DNA from 3 places in the Streptomyces sp. NBC_01304 genome. Region 3 is predicted to be linked to each of the others. Evidence: riboswitches for the same ligand, from Rfam matches in the RefSeq annotation. Region 3 holds a riboswitch; each other region holds the start of a gene.
The links. A riboswitch is a leader RNA that binds a small molecule or an ion and turns the genes downstream of it on or off. The one in region 3 is predicted to bind thiamine pyrophosphate.

Region 1 (4,067 bases), 4.3 Mb from region 3:
CGACCTCACGCCCGCCGAGCGCAAGGAAGCGGTGGCCGCGATCGGCGAGAAGCCGTTCCGTGCCAAGCAGCTCTCGCAGCACTACTTCGCGCGGTACGCGCACGATCCGGCGGAGTGGACCGACATCCCCGCCGGATCGCGCACGAAACTGCAGGAAGCGCTGCTGCCCGATCTGATGTCCGTGGTGCGGAACATCTCCTGCGATGACGACACCACCCGCAAGACCCTGTGGAAGATGCACGACGGGACGCTCGTCGAGTCCGTCCTGATGCGCTACCCGGACCGGGTCACCATGTGCATCTCCTCGCAGGCCGGCTGCGGCATGAACTGCCCGTTCTGCGCGACCGGCCAGGCCGGGCTCGACCGGAACCTGTCGACGGCCGAGATCGTGCACCAGATCGTCGACGGCATGCGCGCCCTGCGCGACGGCGAGGTCCCCGGCGGTCCCGCGCGGCTCTCCAACATCGTCTTCATGGGCATGGGCGAGCCGCTCGCCAACTACAACCGTGTGGTGGGCGCCATCCGCCGCCTCACCGACCCGGAGCCCGACGGCCTCGGCCTGTCGCAGCGCGGCATCACCGTGTCCACGGTCGGGCTCGTCCCGGCGATGCTGCGCTTCGCCGACGAGGGCTTCAAGTGCCGCCTCGCGGTGTCGCTGCACGCGCCCGACGACGAGCTCCGCGACACCCTGGTACCGGTCAATACGCGGTGGAAGGTGCGGGAGGTGCTCGATGCCGCGTGGGAGTACGCGGAGAAGTCCGGCCGCCGTATCTCCATCGAGTACGCACTGATCCGGGACATCAACGACCAGGCGTGGCGCGGCGACCGGCTCGGGCGGCTGCTCAAGGGCAAGCGGGTGCATGTGAACCTGATTCCGCTGAACCCGACGCCCGGCTCCAAGTGGACGGCCTCACGGCCCGAGGACGAGAAGGCCTTCGTCGAGGCCATCGCCGCCCATGGGGTGCCGGTCACCGTCCGGGACACCCGTGGTCAGGAGATCGACGGGGCCTGCGGACAGCTGGCGGCGTCCGAGCGCTGACGGGGCCTCGCAGGGGCGGCCCGGAGCAGCGGGGGTCCCTTACGAGTGCAGTACTGTGCATTCGTACTAATGAAATCCGACAGGGGAGCGCGAACAGCGCTGAGAGTGCGGCAACCTGCCGCAGACCCTCGGACCTGATCCGGGTCATACCGGCGTAGGGAGTCAGCACCATCATGAACATCACCTTTCGGCGTGCCCTGGGCACGGTGCTCTGCGGCGCACTCGGTGCTTCGGCCCTTGCCGCCTGCGGCAGCGACTCCGGCGACAAGGCGTCCGGCGGCGACTCCAAGACCGTGACGCTCGTCAGCCACTCGTCCTTCAACGTCACCCCCGAGGTGCTGAAGGACTTCGAGAAGGCTTCCGGCTACAAGGTCAAGGTGCTCAAGAGCGGTGACGCGGGCGAGGCCGTCAACAAGGCGATCCTGTCCAAGGGCAACCCACAGGGCGACGTCTTCTTCGGCGTCGACAACACCCTCCTCTCGCGGGCCCTCGACAACGGCCTGTTCACGTCGTACGAGGCCAAGGGCCTGGACCGGATCCCCGAGGGCGTCCAGCTCGACAAGGGCGAGCACCGTGTCACGCCCATCGACACCGGCGACATCTGCGTCAACTACGACAAGAAGTACTTCGCGGACAAGAAGCTGGCGCCGCCGCAGTCCTTCGACGACCTCATCAAGCCCGAGTACAAGGACATGCTGGTCGTCGAGAACGCCGCGACCTCCTCGCCCGGCCTCGGCTTCCTGCTCGGCACCGCCGCCAAGTACGGCGACGACGGCTGGCAGGAGTACTGGACCAAGCTGAAGGCCAACGGCGTCAAGGTCATCGACGGCTGGGAGCAGGCCTACAACGAGGAGTTCTCCGGCTCGGCCGGCGGCAAGAAGGCCAAGGCCGACCGCCCGCTCGTCGTCTCCTACGCCTCCAGCCCGCCCGTCGAGGTCGTCTACGCCAAGGACAAGCCCAAGACGGCCGAGGACGCCCCGACCGGTGTCGCCACCGGCACCTGCTTCCAGCAGATCGAGTTCGCCGGCCTGCTCAGCGGTGCCAAGAACGAGAAGGGCGGCAAGGCGCTCCTCGACTTCCTGATCTCCAAGAAGTTCCAGGACGACATGCCGCTCAACATGTTCGTGAACCCGGTCGCCAAGGACGCGCAGGTGCCCGAGGTCTTCACCAAGTTCGGCGCCCAGGCCACGGACCTGCAGACGATGGACCCGAAGAGGATCGCGGACAACCGTGAGAAGTGGCTGAAGTCGTGGCAGTCGCTGGTCGTGAAGTAGGCAAGGCGGTCAAGAAGGTTCAGCTGCGAGGGAGCGCGACGCGGCTCGGTCTGATGATCGTGCCCGTCGTGTTCTTCGGGCTCTTCTTCGCCTACCCGGTCGCCGCGATCGTCGGCCGGGGACTGAAGGCCGACGGCGTCTGGCGCTTCGGCCGGATCGTCGACGTCCTCACCGAACCGGACATCCTGCACGTCCTGTGGTTCACCACCTGGCAGGCCCTCGCGTCCACCGCGCTGACCCTGCTGATCGCCCTGCCGGGCGCGTATGTCTTCGCGCGCTTCGACTTCCCCGGCAAGCAGCTCCTGCGGGCCGTCGTCACGGTGCCGTTCGTGCTGCCGACCGTCGTGGTGGGCACGGCATTTCTCGCGCTGCTCGGGCGCGGGGGCATGCTCGACGAGCTGTGGGGCGTGCGGCTCGACACGACGGTGTGGGCGATTCTGCTCGCGCACGTCTTCTTCAACTACGCCGTCGTCGTACGCACCGTCGGCGGCCTCTGGTCGCAGCTCGACCCCCGCCAGGAGGAGGCCGCGCGGGTGCTCGGCGCCTCCCGGTTCGCGGCCTGGCGCAAGGTGACGCTGCCCGCGCTCGGGCCCGCGGTGGCGGCGGCCGCGCTGATGGTGTTCCTGTTCACCTTCAGCTCGTTCGGCGTCGTCATGATCCTCGGCGGGCCGACCTTCTCGACCCTCGAGGTCGAGATCTACCGGCAGACCGCACAGCTGCTCGCCCTGGACACGGCAGCCGTCCTGACGATCGTGCAGTTCGCGGCGGTCAGCCTGATCCTCGCCGTGCACGCCTGGACGGTACGCCGCCGGGAGACGGCCCTGAAGCTGGTCGACCCGGCGCGGACCTCGCGCAGGCCGCGCGGGGCCGGGCAGTGGGGGCTGCTCGGATTCGTACTCCTGACGGTTCTGGTGCTGATCCTGGTGCCGCTCGGGGTGCTCGTCGAGCGGTCGCTGAGCACGTCCGAGGGGTATGGCTTCGGCTACTTCAGGGCGCTGACCTCGAACGAAGGCGGGGCGTTCCTGGTCCCGCCGATCGAGGCGATCGGGAACTCGCTGCAGTACGCGGCCGCCGCCACGGCCATCGCGCTGGCGATCGGCGGCCTCGCGGCGGCCGCGCTGACGCGGAAGGCCGGGCGGCTGGTACGCGGCTTCGACGCGCTCCTCATGCTGCCGCTCGGGGTGTCGGCGGTGACCGTCGGCTTCGGGTTCCTGATCACGCTCGACAAGCCGCCGCTGGACCTGCGGGCCTCCTGGATCCTGGTGCCGCTGGCCCAGGCGCTGGTCGGGGTGCCCTTCGTCGTACGCACCATGCTGCCGGTCCTGCGCGCCGTGGACGGCCGGCTTCGTGAGGCGGCCGCGGTGCTCGGGGCCTCGCCGTGGCGGGTGTGGCGCGAGGTCGATCTGCCGATGGTGCGGCGGGCGCTGCTCGTCGCCGCCGGGTTCGCCTTCGCCGTGTCCCTCGGCGAGTTCGGGGCGACCGTGTTCATCGCGCGGGCCGACAACCCGACGCTGCCGGTCGCCGTGGCGACGCTGCTCGGTCGGGCCGGGGAGCTCAACTACGGGCAGGCGATGGCCCTTTCGACCATTCTGATGGTGGTGTGCGCCGTGTCTCTGCTGCTGCTTGAACGTGTACGTACCGACAGGACCGGAGAGTTCTGATGGCGCTCCTGGAGCTTGATCAGGTCAGTGTGCGGTTCGGCGGAGCCGGCGGGCATGCCGCCTTGGATGCCGTCGATCTCGATGTCGCCGAGC
Region 2 (4,067 bases), 7.7 Mb from region 3:
CCCAACAGGCGTCGCGACTGGTTCGAGACGACAGGACACCGGGGTGCGGCCGGACAGGTCGATCGATGAGCGGCGTACGGGCGCACGAAGCTCCTGGCAGCACGGTTGACCTTCGTCGCGAAACCGTACTGACCAGGAACTTCATCGTTCTACCGGGCCCTCCGACTCACTGCCTACCTCTCTGAGTTGAGGGCTATGGGACACGATCTGCGACAGTCCGCATTGACGCAGACGCCCCCGCGTGAGCGCTCCCCCTCAGTTCACGTTACGAGGAGAGCCTCACGTCAACAGGGCCCCGGCTCGGGCAGGCAGCGTCGCGGACCAGGACGAGCTCACACGCACCAAATCAGGAAACTCCGCCTTCATCCCGAACGAGAAGAGACGCCGCCGGCAGCGGACGTGACCGGCCCGGCATCCACCTGCACCATGAGGAGAATTCGGTGAACCCTGCCCTCGCGCGACTTGCCCAGCTGATTCCGCCCCCGGCCCACCCCCGAGACACCGACTGGTCCTCGGCCGAGCAGACACTCGGCCTCGAGCTGCCCCAGGACTACAAGGAGCTCATCCACGCCTACGGGGGCAGCAACTGGGACGACTACCTCTACCTCCTGGAGCCGGACTGCCCCAACGACAACTACGACCTCATCGAGTGGGAGGACCAGCAGGCCGAAGCCCTGGAGGGCCTGTGGGAGTTCGAGAAGAAGCCGCCCCGCCTCGAGGAAGAAGGGAGCCGGGTCATCCCCTGGGCGACCACGGACAACGGCGAATGCCTGTACTGGCTCATCAAGCCCGGCCAAGGCCCCGCCGACTGGACTGTCTTGGTCAACGAGGCACGCGGCGAACGCTGGGAACACCACCCCCTCACCTGCACCCAGTTCCTGGTCAAAGTACTCAGCGGCGTACTGACCTCCGGCGTCCTCTCGTCACGGTTCCCGCTGGCCACCCACGCGTTCCGTCAACTGCGGGCGGTGTAAAGCCGGAACCGGACCGTGCCGGGCAGCTCGGCCGCGTCCGCCGTACCGCCGACGTCCCCCGTCCACCCGGCAACGTCCGCCGCACCGACCTCGACTCGACCACACCATGCGGCCCCGCAGCCGCGACCAACTTCAAGCCGCGCTCCACCGAGGGCTTCGGGACACCCAGGTACGAGGCGACCGTCAAGAGGTTTCGGGTCGAGGCGGGTCAGGCGTTGCCGATGCCCTGCAACTCCGCCTCCTCTCCGCTCACGCTCGGCCAAGACGGTGTGAACCTGGGCTAGGTGCTGGCAGTCATGCGGCGAGCCAAATGAGACGGCAAGGCACCCGCGATGTGCAGCGGGCGGACGGTGACCATCACGCTCATGCCGAGGTCCCGGAAACTGAGCCATCCGCCTCCGCCAGCCCGGGCCATAGCAGTACAAATCTGGAAATCTAATCATTCTGGCGAGCGCGTCGGCCAAGACCCCGTGGCGCACCCCGAGTGCGAACTCCCGTTCCCGAGGGAGGTACAGTTCCTGCCGACCACCGCGGGAGCCCGGGAGTAGCCAGGCTGAGAGGGCGGACGGGAGTTACTCCCTTTCCGCCGACCGCATGAACCTGGACCGGGTAATGCCGGCGTAGGGAGAGTGTTGACGATGGATGCTGCCTCCATACCTGCCCAAGACGGCACTGCCGTGTCCCGTGCTGCCGTGGCGGACGTGATCGCCTCACTGCGGACCTCTGCGCCCCTGGTGCACTGCCTGACCAATGTCGTGGTGTCGCAGTTCACCGCGAACGTGCTGCTCGCGGCGGGCGCCGCCCCCGCGATGGTGCACAGCGCGGAGGAGGCCGGAGCAATGGCCCGGGTCGCCGGGGGCGTCCTGGTCAACCTGGGGACGGTGACGTCCGTGACGGCCCAGGCGATGCGGGTCGCGGTCAAGGAAGCGGCCGGGGCCGGACGGCCGTGGGTACTCGACCCGGTGGCGGTCGGTCCGCTGCCCTGGCGCACCGAGCTCGCTCACGAGCTCCTTGAGAGCGCTCCCCCGGCGGTCATTCGGGGCAATGCGTCCGAGATCCTGGCGCTGGACGGGGGCACGGGCGGGCGCGGCGTGGACAGCACGGACGCTCCCGAAGCGGCGCTGGCCGCGGCCACCGCGCTGGCCCGGCGCTACGGCTGCACGGTGGCAGTGAGCGGCCCGGAAGATGTCCTCACCGACGGGACGCGGGTGGTGCGCCTTGCCAACGGGCACCCCCTGCTGCCGCTGGTGACGGGCACGGGCTGCTCGCTCGGCGCCCTGGTGGCCGCCTGCACGGCCGTCACCGACGACCCGCTCCTTGCCGCTACTGCCGCGACCGGCCTGCTCACCGTGGCCGCCCAGGACGCCGCCGCCCGCGCGGCGGGGCCCGGCACATTCGCCGTCGCACTGATCGACGAGCTGCACACGCTCAGCCCCGACCGACTCGCCGACAGGCTCAACCTGCGCTGAGCCCGCAGGAGCCTGTGGCGAGCGGTCCCGCTGGGCCACGCCCCTGGGACAGTCCCCGCCCACCCTGGCTGCAGCCCCAACACCAAGTTGGGCAGTACCCGCACCCACTCCCTCGCCCCCGGTGGACAACGCACGGTTCCTGTATCCCAGAGCCCTGCCTGCCCATCCACCCATGCACGTCCGACGCCTTCCCCGGCCGGAAAAGAACACCTCCAAGGACCATCCCATGCGCCCGCCGCTCGACCTGTCCCTGTACCTCGTGACCGACACCCGGCTCTGCGGCGACCGCGGCGTCGCCGCCACCGTGGCAGCTGCCGTCAGGGGCGGCGTGAGCGCCGTCCAGTTGCGCGATCCGGACGCGGACGCCCGCACGCTGTTCTGCCTCGGCCGGGCGATCCAGGCCGAACTCGCGGGCACCGGCGTCCCCTTGATCGTCAACGACCGTCTGGACGTGGCTCTCTGGCTGGACGCGGACGGCGTCCACCTCGGGCAGCGGGACGTCTCCCCCGAGACCGCCCGGCGTCTGCTCGGTCCCCATGCGTACGTCGGCCTGTCCGTCAGCCGCCCCGAGCAGCTGGCGCACGTGCCGGACGCCGTCGACCACCTCGGTGTCGGCCCGGTGTTCCCGCAGTCCACCAAGCCCGACGCGGACGCTCCGCTCGGCCTGGACGGCCTGGCCCTGATCGTCCGGGCCAGCCCGCTGCCCTGCGTGGCCATCGGCGGGATCGGCGCATCCGAAGCCGCCGCCGCTGTGAAAAGCGGCGCCGCCGGGATCGCTGTCGTCAGCGCGGTCTGCGGGCAGCCCGACCCCGAGGCCGCCGCCCGCTCCCTCGTCCACACCCTGCGCAAGGAGGTCCCCGCGTGACCACCCCGCCCATCGCCCTCACCATCGCCGCCAGCGACCCCTCCGGCGGCGCCGGAATCCAGGCCGACCTGAAGACGTTCTCCGCCAACGGCGCCTACGGAACAGCAGTGTTGACCGCCCTGACCGCCCAGAACACCCAAGGCGTCACCGGCATCCATGCCATCCCACCGGAGTTCGTCACCGAACAGCTCGACACCCTCTTCGCCGACGTCCCGGTGGACGCGGTCAAGATCGGCATGCTGGCGGACGCCGCCATCGCCGCGGCCGTCGCGGACGCCCTGGAACGGCACCGCCCCCGCTACGTCGTCCTTGACCCCGTCATGGTCTCGACCAGCGGTCACCGCCTCCTTCAGGCCGACGCGGTGACCGTGCTGCGCGACCGCCTCCTGCCCCTCGCCGACCTCATCACTCCCAATCTCCCCGAGGCCGGCGACCTCCTCGGCACCACCCCCGCAAACAACCGCACCGAGGCCGTCGAGCAGGCCCACGCACTCCTCGACACCGGCGCCCGGCGCGTCCTCCTCAAGGGCGGCCACCACACGCACGACGCCGAGTCCGTCGACATCCTCGTTGCCACCACGCACGACACGGACCGCGGTGGCGCGGGCGTCACCGAGCTGTCCGCACCCCGCGTGAACACGCGCAACACCCACGGCACCGGCTGCACCCTCTCTGCCGCGATCGCCGCACTCCGCCCGCAGCGCGACGGCTGGCACCCCACCGTCCGCGCCGCCAAGGAGTACCTGACCGGGGCACTGC
Region 3 (4,067 bases):
CCCGGACTGACAGTCGGTACCTGGCAGCCGTCCACAGGCCGTACGACAGCCACCCGACCCGGCTCCCCGAAGGCCCGAAGGCCGTGCCGCCTAGCTTTCCAACGCGCTCTTGAGCGGCACCGAAGGATCGGCCAACCGCTCCGCCGACAGCTTCGCCCCCGACTCGATCAGCCGACGCCCCTGCGCCAGGTCCCGCGGTCGCCCCACCGCAAGGACGCCGACCAGGGCGCCCTCGCGCAGCCAGCACACCGACCAGGCGGGGGTCGCGGGGTCGCCGCGCCACACCTGGGTGTCGGCGGCCCCGTGATGCCCTGCGTACTGGACGAAGCGGCCGAACTGCTCCGACCAGAAGTACGGGACCGGGTCGTACGTCTCCGGCTCGGGCCCCGTGGCGCCGACGATGTTCGCCGCGACCGTGCGCGGCCCCTGCAGGGCGTTGTCCCAGTGGTGGACGAGCAGCCGCTCGCCGTAACGGGCCGAGGGGAACGAGGCGCAGTCGCCGACCGCGTAGACGTCGGGGGCCGAGGTGGCCAGGGAGGCGTCGGCGACGATCGCTCCGTCGGGGCCCAGCTCGATGCCCGAGCCGTCGAGCCAGCCGGTGGCGGGGCGGGCGCCGATGCCGACGACCACCGCGCCGGCGGGCAGCCGGGTGCCGTCGTCGAGGATCACGGCGCCGGGCTCGATGCCCTGCACGCGCGCGAGAGTGCGCAGTTCGGCTCCCGCCCCCGCGTACCAGGCCGCCATCGGAGCTGCGACCTCCGCGGGCAGCGCCCCGGCGAGCGGCCGGTCCGCGGCCTCGACGACCGTGACGGCACACCCCGCCTCGCGCGCCGCGGTGGCGAATTCGGCGCCGATCCAGCCCGCCCCGACGACCACGATGTCGTGCTGCTCGGCGAGCACGGGCTTCAGCCGCTCCGCGTCGTCGAGGGTGCGCAGCAGGTGCACCCCCGGCACACCCTCCGTGCCCGGCAGCCGCAGGGGCTCGGCCCCGGTGGCGGCGACAAGGACGTCGTAGTCGACCGGGCCCTCAGGGGTGTCCAGCTGATGCGCGGCGGGGCGTACGCCCGTCACCTCGCGCCCCAGCCGCAGCTCCACGCCGAGCTGCTCGAAGTCGACGTCGAAGGCGGACCCCTCGGCCTTGCCGAGCAGCACCGCCTTGGACAGCGGGGGCCGGTCGTAGGGCTGGTGCGGTTCGGCGCCGATCAGCGTGACCGCGCCGGTGAAGCCCCGTTCGCGCAGGGCCACCGCGGTCTGTACGCCGGCCATGCCCGCGCCGACGATGACCACGTGCCGCGCGTCCTGCCGCTCGCCTTGCTGCGTCTGCTCGCTCACCCGATCACCATAAACAACTGACGGTCCGTCAGGTAGGGGAGTTGCCCGAGGTCGGGGCGTGACCTCCTGCACACCACCCGGCGATCGCCCCCGGCGACCGTCATCAGCTCGGCAGCTCCTCCACGACACTCGTGCCGCTGCCCTGCCGCGACTCCCACTCCCAGGTCTCGTCGAGCCGGATCCGCCCGTCGGGAAGCTCCACCACCTCGGAGACGCAGTGCCCGGACGCGGTCTCGCCGTCGCGCTTCAACTGGACGTACCGGAAGTCGATCCGGTCCCCCGCGCGCGTGCCGACGAGATGGCCGCGTACGACGTCACCACCCGCGTACTCGGCCCAGATCGCGCCGTCCAGCTCGTGGTACGTGAACCGTGTCCGCGTACCCACCTGACCAGGCGCTTGGTCGGCGACCGGGGCCAGGACGAGTCCGTCCAGCGAGCGGGCCATAGGGGCTGGCTCCCTTCAAGGGGGCAAGGGCGACGGGCTAGGGTGGCCAACGTAGACCACACGCGGGAGCCCGGAAGCACCGGGCTGAGAGGGAGGCTCGGTCGCCTCCGACCGTACGAACCTGATCCGGGTCATGCCGGCGAAGGGAGGGGCTGGACACCCATGCATCCACGCACCACGACAGAACGCACCACGACGGACGCCCTCGTGCTCGGGGGCGGCATCATCGGCCTGGTCACGGCCTGGCGGGCGGCGCAGCACGGGCTGCGCACCGCGATCGTCGACCCGGAGCCCGGCGGCGGTGCCGCACAGGTCGCGGCGGGCATGCTCGCCGCCGTCACCGAACTCCACTACGGCGAGCAGACGCTGCTCGCCCTCAACATCGCCTCCGCCGAGCGCTATCCGGCCTTCGCGGCCGAGCTCGAAGAGGCCAGCGGCCAGGAGATCGGCTACCGCGCGTGCGGCACATTGGCCGTCGCCCTGGACGCCGACGACCGCGCCCACCTGCGCGAACTACACGCCCTGCAGCGGCAGTCGGGCCTCGAGTCGGAGTGGCTGTCGGGGCGCGAGTGCCGACGCCTGGAGCCGATGCTCGCTCCGGGTGTACGCGGTGGTCTGCGGGTCGACGGCGACCATCAGGTCGACCCGAGGCGGCTCGCGAAGGCCCTGGTCATCGCGTGCGAGCGGGCCGGTGTCACCTTCCACCGGCAGTGGGCGGACCGGCTGACGGTCGTGGGCGACCGGGCCCGCGGCGCCGTTCTCGCGGACGGCACCGAGCTGAGCGCGGACCAGGTCGTCCTCGCGGGCGGCAGCCTCAGCGGCAAGCTCGCCGGGGTGCCGGCCGAAGTCGTCCCGCCCGTGCGCCCGGTCAAGGGCCAGGTGCTCCGCCTGACCGTGCCGCCGTCGTACGCGCCCTTCCTGAGCCGGACCGTGCGGGCCGTGGTCCGCGGCAGCGATGTCTATCTGGTGCCGCGCGAGAACGGCGAGCTGGTCGTCGGCGCCACCAGCGAGGAGCTCGGCTGGGATACCACGGTGACCGCGGGCGGCGTCTACGAGCTCCTTCGCGACGCCCACGAGCTGCTTCCGGGCCTCACCGAACTCCCGCTCACCGAGACCCGCGCGGGCCTGCGCCCCGCTTCCCCCGACAATGCCCCCCTCCTCGGCCCGACCGCGCTCCCCGGACTCCACCTGGCCACCGGCCACTACCGCAACGGCGTGCTGCTCACGCCGGTCACCGGGGACGCGATGGCCCACGCCCTGACGACGGGCGAACTCCCCGACGCCGTACGCCCGTTCACACCGCGGCGTTTCAGCGCTCTCGAGGTCCTCCAGGAGCAGACCGCATGAACACCGACACCACAGCCGTACACACCGGCTCCACAGCCGCCGCGACCGTCTCGGTCAACGGCGAACCCCGCGCCCTCACCGAGGGCTGCACGCTCGACGCCCTCGTCACCACATTGACCGCCGCGGCCGCCGGAGTGGCCGCGGCCGTCAACGAAACCGTCGTCCCGCGCGGGGCGTGGTCGCGCACCACGCTGCGCGACGGCGACCGCGTCGAAATCCTCACAGCGGTCCAGGGAGGCTGATCCCCATGGCAGACGATCCCCTGGTCATCGGCGGTACGACGTACTCCTCGCGGCTCATCATGGGCACGGGCGGCGCGCCCAGCCTGGACGTCCTGGAGCGTTCCCTGACCGCGTCCGGCACCGAGCTGACGACGGTCGCGATGCGCCGGGTCGACCCCGGCGTGAAGGGCTCCGTGCTGTCCGTCCTCGACAAGCTCGGCATCCAGCTGCTGCCCAACACGGCGGGCTGTTTCACCGCCGGGGAGGCCGTGCTCACCGCCCGTCTGGCGCGCGAGGCGCTCGGCACCGACCTGGTCAAGCTGGAGGTCATCGCCGACGAGCGGACCCTGCTGCCGGACCCGGTCGAGACGCTGGACGCCGCCGAGACCCTGGTCGACGACGGCTTCACCGTCCTTCCCTATACGAACGACGACCCCGTCCTCGCCCGGAAGCTGGAGGACGTGGGCTGCGCGGCGATCATGCCGCTCGGCTCCCCCATCGGCTCCGGGCTGGGGATCCGCAACCCGCACAACTTCCAGCTGATCGTCGAGCACGCGCGCGTGCCCGTCATTCTGGACGCGGGCGCGGGTACGGCCTCGGACGTCGCCCTCGCGATGGAGCTGGGCTGCGCCGCGGTGATGCTCGCCTCGGCGGTGACCCGGGCGCAGGAGCCGGTCCTGATGGCCGAGGCCATGCGGCACGGGGTCGAGGCCGGCCGGCTC

Region 1: it holds a riboswitch for thiamine pyrophosphate, as region 3 does, so the genes downstream of both, OG430_RS15755 (thiamine ABC transporter substrate-binding protein) here and thiO (glycine oxidase ThiO) in region 3, are expected to answer to the same signal.
Region 2: it holds a riboswitch for thiamine pyrophosphate, as region 3 does, so the genes downstream of both, thiM (hydroxyethylthiazole kinase) here and thiO (glycine oxidase ThiO) in region 3, are expected to answer to the same signal.

The regions. Positions count from the first base shown of each region.
Region 1 is NZ_CP109055.1:3,641,181-3,645,247, reverse strand. Features, by position in the region: gene rlmN (23S rRNA (adenine(2503)-C(2))-methyltransferase RlmN) at 1-1,039, shown strand, start outside; TPP riboswitch at 1,111-1,217, shown strand; gene OG430_RS15755 (thiamine ABC transporter substrate-binding protein) at 1,213-2,313, shown strand; gene OG430_RS15750 (ABC transporter permease) at 2,367-3,974, shown strand; gene OG430_RS15745 (ABC transporter ATP-binding protein) at 3,974-4,067, shown strand, end outside.
Region 2 is NZ_CP109055.1:275,760-279,826, forward strand. Features, by position in the region: gene OG430_RS01185 (SMI1/KNR4 family protein) at 441-974, shown strand; TPP riboswitch at 1,495-1,619, shown strand; gene thiM (hydroxyethylthiazole kinase) at 1,613-2,443, shown strand; gene thiE (thiamine phosphate synthase) at 2,670-3,308, shown strand; gene thiD (bifunctional hydroxymethylpyrimidine kinase/phosphomethylpyrimidine kinase) at 3,305-4,067, shown strand, end outside.
Region 3 is NZ_CP109055.1:7,951,791-7,955,857, reverse strand. Features, by position in the region: gene OG430_RS35345 (NAD(P)/FAD-dependent oxidoreductase) at 91-1,332, opposite strand; gene OG430_RS35340 (hypothetical protein) at 1,436-1,777, opposite strand; TPP riboswitch at 1,830-1,942, shown strand; gene thiO (glycine oxidase ThiO) at 1,940-3,124, shown strand; gene thiS (sulfur carrier protein ThiS) at 3,121-3,366, shown strand; gene OG430_RS35325 (thiazole synthase) at 3,372-4,067, shown strand, end outside.